2 regions of the Thauera sp. SWB20 genome follow, and region 2 is predicted to be linked to the other one. Evidence: predicted binding sites of a transcription regulator. Region 2 holds the regulator's gene; the other holds the start of a gene.
What was found. The regulator sigma-54, encoded in region 2, starts transcription at its own class of promoters, with help from an activator protein. The targets are predictions, from matches to a motif close to TGGCACGCTTNCTGCTNA.

Region 1 (4,212 bases), on a different contig from region 2:
AATACATCGACCTCGAGTTCGAGCGCGGCGACCTGGTCGCGATCGACGGCAAGCGCATGAAGGCGCACGAACTGCTCGCCAAGCTCAACGAGCTCGGCGGCAAGCACGGCATCGGCCGTCTCGACCTGGTCGAGAACCGCTACGTCGGCATGAAGAGCCGCGGCTGCTACGAAACTCCGGGCGGCACCATCCTGCTGCGCGCCCACCGCGCCATCGAGTCGATCACGCTCGACCGCGAAGTCGCCCACCTCAAGGACGACCTCATGCCGCGCTACGCCAGCATGATCTACAACGGCTACTGGTGGAGCCCCGAGCGCCGCGCCCTCCAGGCGCTTATCGACCACACCCAGCAGACCGTCAACGGCTGGGTGCGCCTCAAGCTCTACAAGGGCAACGTCATCGTCACCGGCCGCGACTCGAAGACCGACTCGCTGTTCGACCCGACCATCGCCACCTTCGAGGACGACGCCGGCGCCTACAACCAGAAGGACGCGCACGGCTTCATCCGCCTCAACGCGCTGCGCATGCGCATCGCGGCCAACGCCAAGGCCAAGCGCGGCTAAACCGGCATCGCGGGAGCGGCTCCGGCCGCTCCCCCTTTCGTCTCCGTCCCGGCGCGCGTGCGGATCCGGCGCACCCCGGGCTCCAGGATCCGACCCATCGCGATGAATAACGACGCCTTCATCTTCGGACTCAGCTTCACCGAGTTCGAGGATCTCGCCCTCAAGCTCGGGCTCACCGGCCTGATCCTGTTCATGGTCTTCATCATCTGGAACCTGGGCAAGGAATCCAAGGCCGGCCGCTACGGCATGATGTGGCTCTTCCTCGGCCTGGGTGTCGGCTTCGTCGGCTTCATCGCCAAGGGCATCATCCAGAAGCTGCTCGGCATCGAATAAGGAAAACCGAACCGATGGGTATCACCGCCAAGTTCGACGGCGTCGCCGTCACCACCCAGGCCAACGTCTATTTCGACGGCAAGTGCGTCAGCCACGGCATCCAGTTCGCCGACGGCACGAAGAAGTCCGTCGGCGTCATCCTGCCCGCCTCGCTCACCTTCAATACCGGCGCGCCCGAGATCATGGAAGGCGTGGCCGGCGCCTGCCGCGTCCGCCTGAAGGGCGAGGCCGAATGGAAGACCTACGGCGCCGGCGAGTCCTTCGACGTGCCGGGCAACTCCAGCTTCGATATCGAAGTGGCCGGCGAGCCCTACCACTACATCTGCCATTTCGGCTGAGCGGGGGAGGGGAGCATGCCGTCTTTCGACATCCTGTCCGAGGTCGACCAGCCCGCGCTGCGCAACGCGGTCGAGCAGGCCAACCGCAAGGTCGACGGCCGTCACGACTTCAAGGGCACGAGCGCCAAGATCGAGCTCGCCGAGAAGCTGCTGACCCTCTACGGCGACAGCGACTTCCAGCTCGAGCAGATCAAGACCATCCTGCTGCCCGAGATGACCAAGAAGAACGTCGACGTCCGATGTCTCGACTACGGCGACGTGCAGAAGATCTCCGGCAACAAGGTCAAGCAGGAGGTCAAGGTGCGGGTCGGCGTGGAGCAGGAACTGGCCAAGAAGATCGTCAAGCTCTTGAAGGACAGCAAGATGAAGGTGCAGGCTGCGATCCAGGGCGACGCGGTGCGCGTCTCCGGCGCCAAGCGCGACGTATTGCAGGAGGCGATCGCGCTGGTCAAGAAGCAGATCACCGATTTTCCGCTGCAGTACGGCAACTTCCGCGACTGAGCGGAACGCCGGGGCAGGAATCCGACGGGCGCCGCGAGGCGCCCGTCGTGCGTTCGGGGGTTGGGTTGTGGGGGAGTCGGGTTGACGGCGACGAGGCGATGTTCCGGGCGGGGAATCGCGACTTGCGTCGCTCCCACGAGAAGCAGCGGGGAATCGCGACTTGCGTCGCTCCCACGAGAAGCAGCGCGATTTCGGACGCGGTTCGGCTGGGGTTCGGCCGTTGTTTCCCGCGCGGGTGGGGCGGTCCTCACGCATGCCGAGCGCGCTGCGTTCGCGTATTTCCGACACCTGCACGCGCTGCAGGAGCGGCGCAAGTCGCGATGCGGGCGGTCCGTCACCCGCTGCCGCCGGTGCGGCTCAAGCTCCTCCGCTCCCTGCCGATATGCTCTTCGACATCACCGCCCTCGCCCCGGCTCGACAGGAGAACAAATCATGGAAGCAACCGCAATCGCCGCGCTGGCCTCGAACAATGCGCTCGCGCAGGTCCAGCAGGAAGCCTCGGTCGAAGTCCTGCGCAAGGCGCTCGACCTCCAGGGCGAGAGCGCGATGCAACTGCTGCAGGCGATTCCCCGGCCCCCCGCTGCGGCGGTCGGCAGCACGGCGGGCGGCATCGTCGACACCTGGGCTTGAGCAGGTCGTCGGGCCCGAACCACGAAAACCACCCATGCGTCTCGCAGCCATTGGCTGGACCCCATTTTGGGGCATCGATGAGGCCTCGATTTCGCTTTGCGTCGGTTTTTTTTACAGTTACCCAGGGTTCGGGGGGGGGGGTAATAATTTAAGTCACGGATTATTAAGCAAAATTTCTTCTGGCTTGATTTTTGCTGGTAACGCTCGTCGGCAAGCATGTAATACCCGCTTGCTCAAATAGAACGGGAGAACCACATGAATCCTCAACCCCGCCTGATGGCGCTGGTGCTTTCCATGATCGGCATGTCGGCTGTCCAAGCCGCACCGATGATTTCCGTGCGGACGTACGATATCGCTGAGAGAAGTTATGCAGTGACCGACTCGTCCGTGATGGACGGCGCGGTTAGCACGGCAATAACGACCAGCGGCTCGGTCGGCCCGAATTCGTTCCAGCAGTTCGATGCATCGACGGGCGTGCTGACCTCGATTACCGCATCGGTCTCCGCTTCGAACTTGCTGCTCTCGCAGCAAGTCACGGGTGGCGCGACGGGGACGAGTGCGGTGCGCGTCAGCTGGACGTCCTTCGGCGAGTCCCTGTTCGATCGCCAGGTCATCGGTTCGGTGAGCACGCCGACGCCGTCGCTGAGCAATTTCGATACTCTTTCTCGAACCATCGCCTCGGGTGATGCGGCCGGAGACGCCTTCGTCGCGAAAGCCGGGCAGCCGCCCGGAAACAGCGCGGCTTCGTACGAGCTTGTTGCCGACCTGAGTTCGACGGCGCCGGGTTCGGCCGACTCTTTGACCTCATCCCTCAGCTCCCGTACGGCCGACGCGGCGGGATCGTTCACCCATAAGCTCGCTTACAGCTACGTTCCTCATGCGATCGCCTCCTTCGAAGGAGACCAGACCACGACGACTTGGCGGCTCCCTGTGTCAGGGAACATCGAGGTCGGGCTCGGCGACTTATTTACGCTCGATCTGAACATCTTCAACCTTGGTTTGCTCGGCGGAGCGGGACTGGATCTGGATGGATTCAATCCCAAGAGCGGTTCCGGGCTGTCGATGACGGACCTCGAATTGTTCGAGGGGCTCGCGCAGGGCACAGGCCGGAATGTCAAGGCGAGCTTCAGGGCGGACGAGCTTGGCAGCCACGAGATGATGTTCTCGCTCTTGCTGTCGGATGAGGATGTCGGGTTCGCCTCCAGTCGCGGCAGCTACGAGTTGGAGCTGACGGTGTTTGCCAACGTCGTCGACAACGGAAACGGAAATCCGGTGCCCGAGCCGGGCGTGCTGGCGCTTCTCGGTATCGGTCTCTTCGGGCTGGCCGTGCGCGGGCGTGCCGCGCGATGACTTCTTAGGTGGTTCCCGAAACGAGAAAGGCGCCGTCGGCGCCTTTCTCGTTTCCAGTGATCGTGTCCGGTCTCAGCGATAGTTCAGTTCGCGCCAGGATATCCGGCGAATGTCGCCCCCGGACACCGAAGTCACGATCGGCTCGGCTTCGCTGCTGTCGTCGGTCTTGCGGATCAGGCCGATGACCTGGCCGTTCGGCGTCACGATCAGTACGACGCGGCTCGCCAGACCGGGCCGCAGGCGCTTGCCCACGTAGGGAAGGGCGTTTGTACCGATCGGAGCCATCCCGGTTGCGAGGTCGAACTGGAACAGATAGCTCGTCCCGCCCGGCACGCATGGATCGGACGCGCTCGGGACGTTGGTCGTGAATGCGACCGTGGTGTGGGCGATCGCAGGATCGGTCGTGGCACGTTCGCCGCTGATGTTCAGATCCACCCTCCACCCGCGCTTCGCAGACCAGTTGATGTCCGCTGCATCGGACAGGGTGCGCGTGCCGT
Region 2 (4,212 bases):
GGCGGCGGTCGAGGTGGCAGATCAGGCGCAGGCGCATCTTCCGCCGGCACGCGGTCTCGCCGAAGATGGTGCGGATGTTGATCAGGCCGAGGCCGCGCACTTCGATGAAATCCTGCAGCATCTCGGGGCAGCGGCCCTCGAGCACCGTGGGCGCGATGCGCGACAGCTCGACCACGTCGTCGGCGACGAGGCCGTGGCCGCGCGAGATCAGCTCGAGGCCGAGCTCGGATTTGCCCGCGCCGGAATCGCCGGTGATCATCACGCCGAGCCCGAGCACGTCCATGAACACGCCGTGCAGCGAGACCTTCTCGGCGAGCTCGCGCGACAGGTAGAGGCGGAGCTGGTCGATCACGCTCGCCGAGGGGTGGCGCGCGGTGAACAGCGCGACGTCGTGCGCCTCGCAGATGCCGTGGAGGATGTTGGGGATCTCGCAGCCGTCGGCGACGATGATCGCGGGGGGGTGCGCCGAGAGGATCTCGTTGAGGTGGTGGGCGACCTTCTCGTTCGCCTGGCGTTGCGCCCACGCGAGCTCTGCGGCGCCGAGCACCTGTAGCCGGGTGGGGTGGATCAGGTTGAGGTGGCCGACGAGGTCGGCCGGCCAGATGCGCTCTTCGGCGACCGACAGACGGGCACCGATCGGTCCGCTGACGTGGACGAGGCTCAGGCTTTCGCGGTGCGCCTCATACAGCCGGGTCAGGCTGGTTTGCCGCATCGGCACCCCAATTCACGAACAGGCGGTGGATCTGTGCGGCATCCGTCGCGCCGTGCAGGGTCTCGCGGAACTCGCGGTCGCTGAACATCTGCGCGAGCTCGGACAGCAGCTGCAGATGGGTTTCGTTGGCCTGTTCGGGCACGAGCAGCACGAACAGCATGTCCACCGGACGGCCGTCGGGAGCATCGAACTGCACCGGGGTGGCCAGGCGCAGAAAAGCGCCGGCGGCGTCCTTGAGCCCCTTGATGCGGCCGTGCGGGATGGCGATGCCCTGGCCCAGTCCGGTCGAGCCGAGGCGTTCGCGGGTGAACAGGCTGTCGAACACGGTGCTGCGGGCGATGCCCTGGTTGTTCTCGAACAGCAGGCCGGCCTGTTCGAAGACGCGCTTCTTGCTGCTCGCGTCGAGATCGATCACCACGTTGGAAAGCGGCAGGAGTTGGGATATCAGGCTCATTCGCAGGTGGGCTCGCGCACTCTTCCGTCAGCTGCCGCCAGGGGGGCGGGAATCCGGTCCGGGGCGTGTGCGGCCGCGCTTCGTGAAAACGCGCGCATTATAACCACACCCCGGACGGGGAGCTTCAAGCCGGTCCTCAGGCCTCGGGGACCTGGTGCTTGAGCGACTCGTGGTTATGGTCGGACTGCTTCTGCTTGTACTTCTGAACCTGACGGTCGAGCTTGTCGGTCATCGCGTCGATCGCCGCGTAGAGGTCGGCGTCGTCCGCTTCGACGAAGAGGTCCTTGCCGCGCACGTGCAGCGTCACCTCGGCTTTCTGCTTGAGCTTTTCGACCGACAGGATGACGGTGACGCTGGTGACGTTGTCGAAATGGCGGATGACGCGATCGAGCTTGGAGGTCACGTATTCGCGGATGGCGGGGGTGACTTCGACGTGGCGCCCGGTGATGTTCAGATTCATGGATGACTCCTGTTGTTGTCAGAGGGATTTGCGCAGGCTGACCGGCGGGATGTTGAGGGACTCGCGGTACTTGGCGATCGTGCGCCTCGCCACGACGATTCCCTGTTGGCCGAGAATTTCGGCGATCTTGGCGTCGGACAGCGGCTTCTTGCTGTCCTCCGCGTCCACCAGCTGGCGAATCAGCGCACGAATCGCCGTGGAGGAAGCCGCACCGCCGGTGTCGGTCGCGACATGACTGCCGAAAAAATACTTGAGCTCGAAGACTCCGCGCGGCGTCGCCATGTACTTCTGCGTGGTGACGCGCGAGACGGTGGATTCGTGCAGCTCGAGCTGGTCTGCGATCTCCCTTAGGGTGAGTGGCCGCATCGCCACGTCCCCATGATCGAAGAACTGCCGTTGCTGGTCAACGATGGCCTGGGACACGCGCAGGATGGTGTCGAAGCGCTGCTGGACGTTCTTGATCAGCCAGCGCGCCTCCTGCAGCTGCCCGCCGAGGCCGCCGCCCTGTGCGCGGTTCTGCTGGAGCAGACTGGCGTACAGGCGGTTGATGCGCAGGCGGGGCATCGCTTCCTGGTTCAGGCTCACGGTCCATTGGCCGCGCAGCTTGCGCACGACGACGTCGGGCAGCACGTAGCGCGTCTCGGCGGTGGAGTAGCGCGAGCCGGGGTGGGGGTCGAGGCTGCAGATCAGGGCCTGCGCTTCGCGCAGACCCTCGTCGTCACAGCCGGTGAGCTTGCGGATACGGGCGAAGTTGCGCTCCGCGAGCAGTTCGAGGTGGCTGGTCACGATCTCGAGAGCGAGAGGGCGTATCGGGCACTCGGGCAAGGCCTGGAGCTGCAGGGCCAGACATTCCTGCGGGCTGCGCGCGCCGATCCCGGCCGGCTCGAGGCTCTGCACGTGGCGCAGGGCGATGGCGAGCTCGTCGAGATCGACCTCGGCGTCCTGCGGCAACAGCTCGAGGAGATCTTCCAGCGGCTGGTGCAGGTAGCCGTCGTCGTCGAGTGCCTCGATCAGGAAGCGCACCAGCGCGCGGTCGCGGTCGGACAGGGGCGAGAGGGCGACCTGCTGGTCGAGGTGTTCGCGCAGCGACACGCCGGCGGCCTGGATGTCCTGGTAGTCGCCGTCCTCGTCGTCCTCGCTGCGGCTGGACGCGCCCTGACCCACGTTGGACCAGTCGATGCCCTCGTCCTCGCTGCTGCCTTCGCCGCCCTCGTGCGTGATCGACTCGCCCGCCGGTTCGGCGGCGGGTTCCGGCGCGGCTTCGCGCTCGGGCGCGTTGCCCGGCGGCGGCGCGGGGGCGTAGTCGACGCCGCCGTCGCCATCCTCGCGCTCGAGCATGGGATTCTCGAGCAGCACGCGCTCGATCTCCTGGTTCAGCTCGATCGTAGACAGCTGCAGCAGCTTGATCGACTGCTGCAGCTGGGGCGTCAGCGTGAGGTGCTGGGAGAGCTTGAGCTGGAGGCTGGGTTTCATCGCGGTCGGCAGGAGGGCGGGCTCACAGGCGGAAGTGCTCGCCGAGGTAGACCTGGCGCACGCGCTCGTTCTCGATGATCTCGGTAGGTTCTCCGCTCGCCAGCACGCGACCTTCGCTGATGATGTAGGCGCGGTCGCAGATGCCCAAGGTCTCGCGCACGTTGTGGTCGGTGATCAGCACGCCGATGCCGCGCTCCTTGAGGAAGCGGATGATCTTCTGGATGTCGATGACCGCGATCGGATCGACCCCGGCGAAGGGCTCGTCGAGCAGGATCAGGCGCGGGTCGGTGGCGAGCGCGCGGGCGATCTCGCAGCGCCGGCGCTCCCCGCCCGAGAGCGAGATCGCGGTGTTGTCGCGCAGGTGATGGATGCCCAGTTCCATCAGCAGTTCCTCGAGCCGCTCCTCGATCTGGCGGCGTTCAAGCCCCTGGAGTTCGAGCACGGCGCGGATATTCTCGGCCACGCTGAGCTTGCGGAACACGCTCATCTCCTGCGGCAGGTAGGACAGGCCCAAGCGCGCGCGGGCGTGGATCGGCAGGTGGGTGAGGTCGGTGCCGTCGAGGGCGATCTGGCCGCCGTCGGCGCGCACTAGACCCACAATCATGTAGAAGCAGGTGGTCTTGCCGGCGCCGTTGGGACCGAGCAGGCCGACGACCTCGCCCGAGCCGACCTCGAAGCCGACGTCATGCACCACGGTGCGCGCCTTGTAGCGCTTTTGCAGGCCGGCGACCTTAAGCAGACTCATCGTAGGGCTCTTTCAGCAGCTTGCGGATCAGCTCGGGGGCGAAGCCCCGGGTTTGCAGGAAGCGCGCCTGGCGCGCCCATTCGCGTGCGTCGGCGGGTGGGGTGGCGAAGCGGCCGTGCAGCACCGCGCGCGCCCGCTCGATCTCGGATTCTACGCACTCGTCGGCGAGCGCCTCGTCGATCCGGTCACGGTCGATGCCTCGCCGCACGAGCTCGTTGCGCAATCGTGCGGTGCCGAAGCGCGCCGCCTTGCCGCGCACGAAGGCCTCGGCGTAGCGCTCGTCGGACTGCAGGCCGAGCTCGCGCATGCGCTCGAGCACCGCTTCGATCTCGGCCGGCTCGCCATGGGGTGCGAGCTTGCGCGCAAGT

Region 1: a site for sigma-54 is predicted at 2,546-2,563, ahead of PO78_RS19025 (PEP-CTERM sorting domain-containing protein). Genes of this name have one in related genera too.

What each region holds. Positions count from the first base shown of each region.
Region 1 is NZ_JTDM01000021.1:366,475-370,686, reverse strand. Features, by position in the region: gene PO78_RS19050 (argininosuccinate synthase) at 1-563, shown strand, start outside; gene PO78_RS19045 (DUF2788 domain-containing protein) at 666-896, shown strand; gene ppnP (pyrimidine/purine nucleoside phosphorylase) at 911-1,234, shown strand; gene PO78_RS19035 (YajQ family cyclic di-GMP-binding protein) at 1,250-1,735, shown strand; gene PO78_RS19030 (YjfB family protein) at 2,168-2,365, shown strand; gene PO78_RS19025 (PEP-CTERM sorting domain-containing protein) at 2,621-3,715, shown strand; gene PO78_RS19020 (pilus assembly protein) at 3,788-4,212, opposite strand, start outside.
Region 2 is NZ_JTDM01000019.1:103,217-107,428, forward strand. Features, by position in the region: gene hprK (HPr(Ser) kinase/phosphatase) at 1-712, opposite strand, end outside; gene ptsN (PTS IIA-like nitrogen regulatory protein PtsN) at 681-1,166, opposite strand; gene hpf (ribosome hibernation-promoting factor, HPF/YfiA family) at 1,303-1,626, opposite strand; gene PO78_RS12320 (RNA polymerase factor sigma-54) at 1,645-3,099, opposite strand; gene lptB (LPS export ABC transporter ATP-binding protein) at 3,122-3,844, opposite strand; gene recX (recombination regulator RecX) at 3,831-4,212, opposite strand, start outside.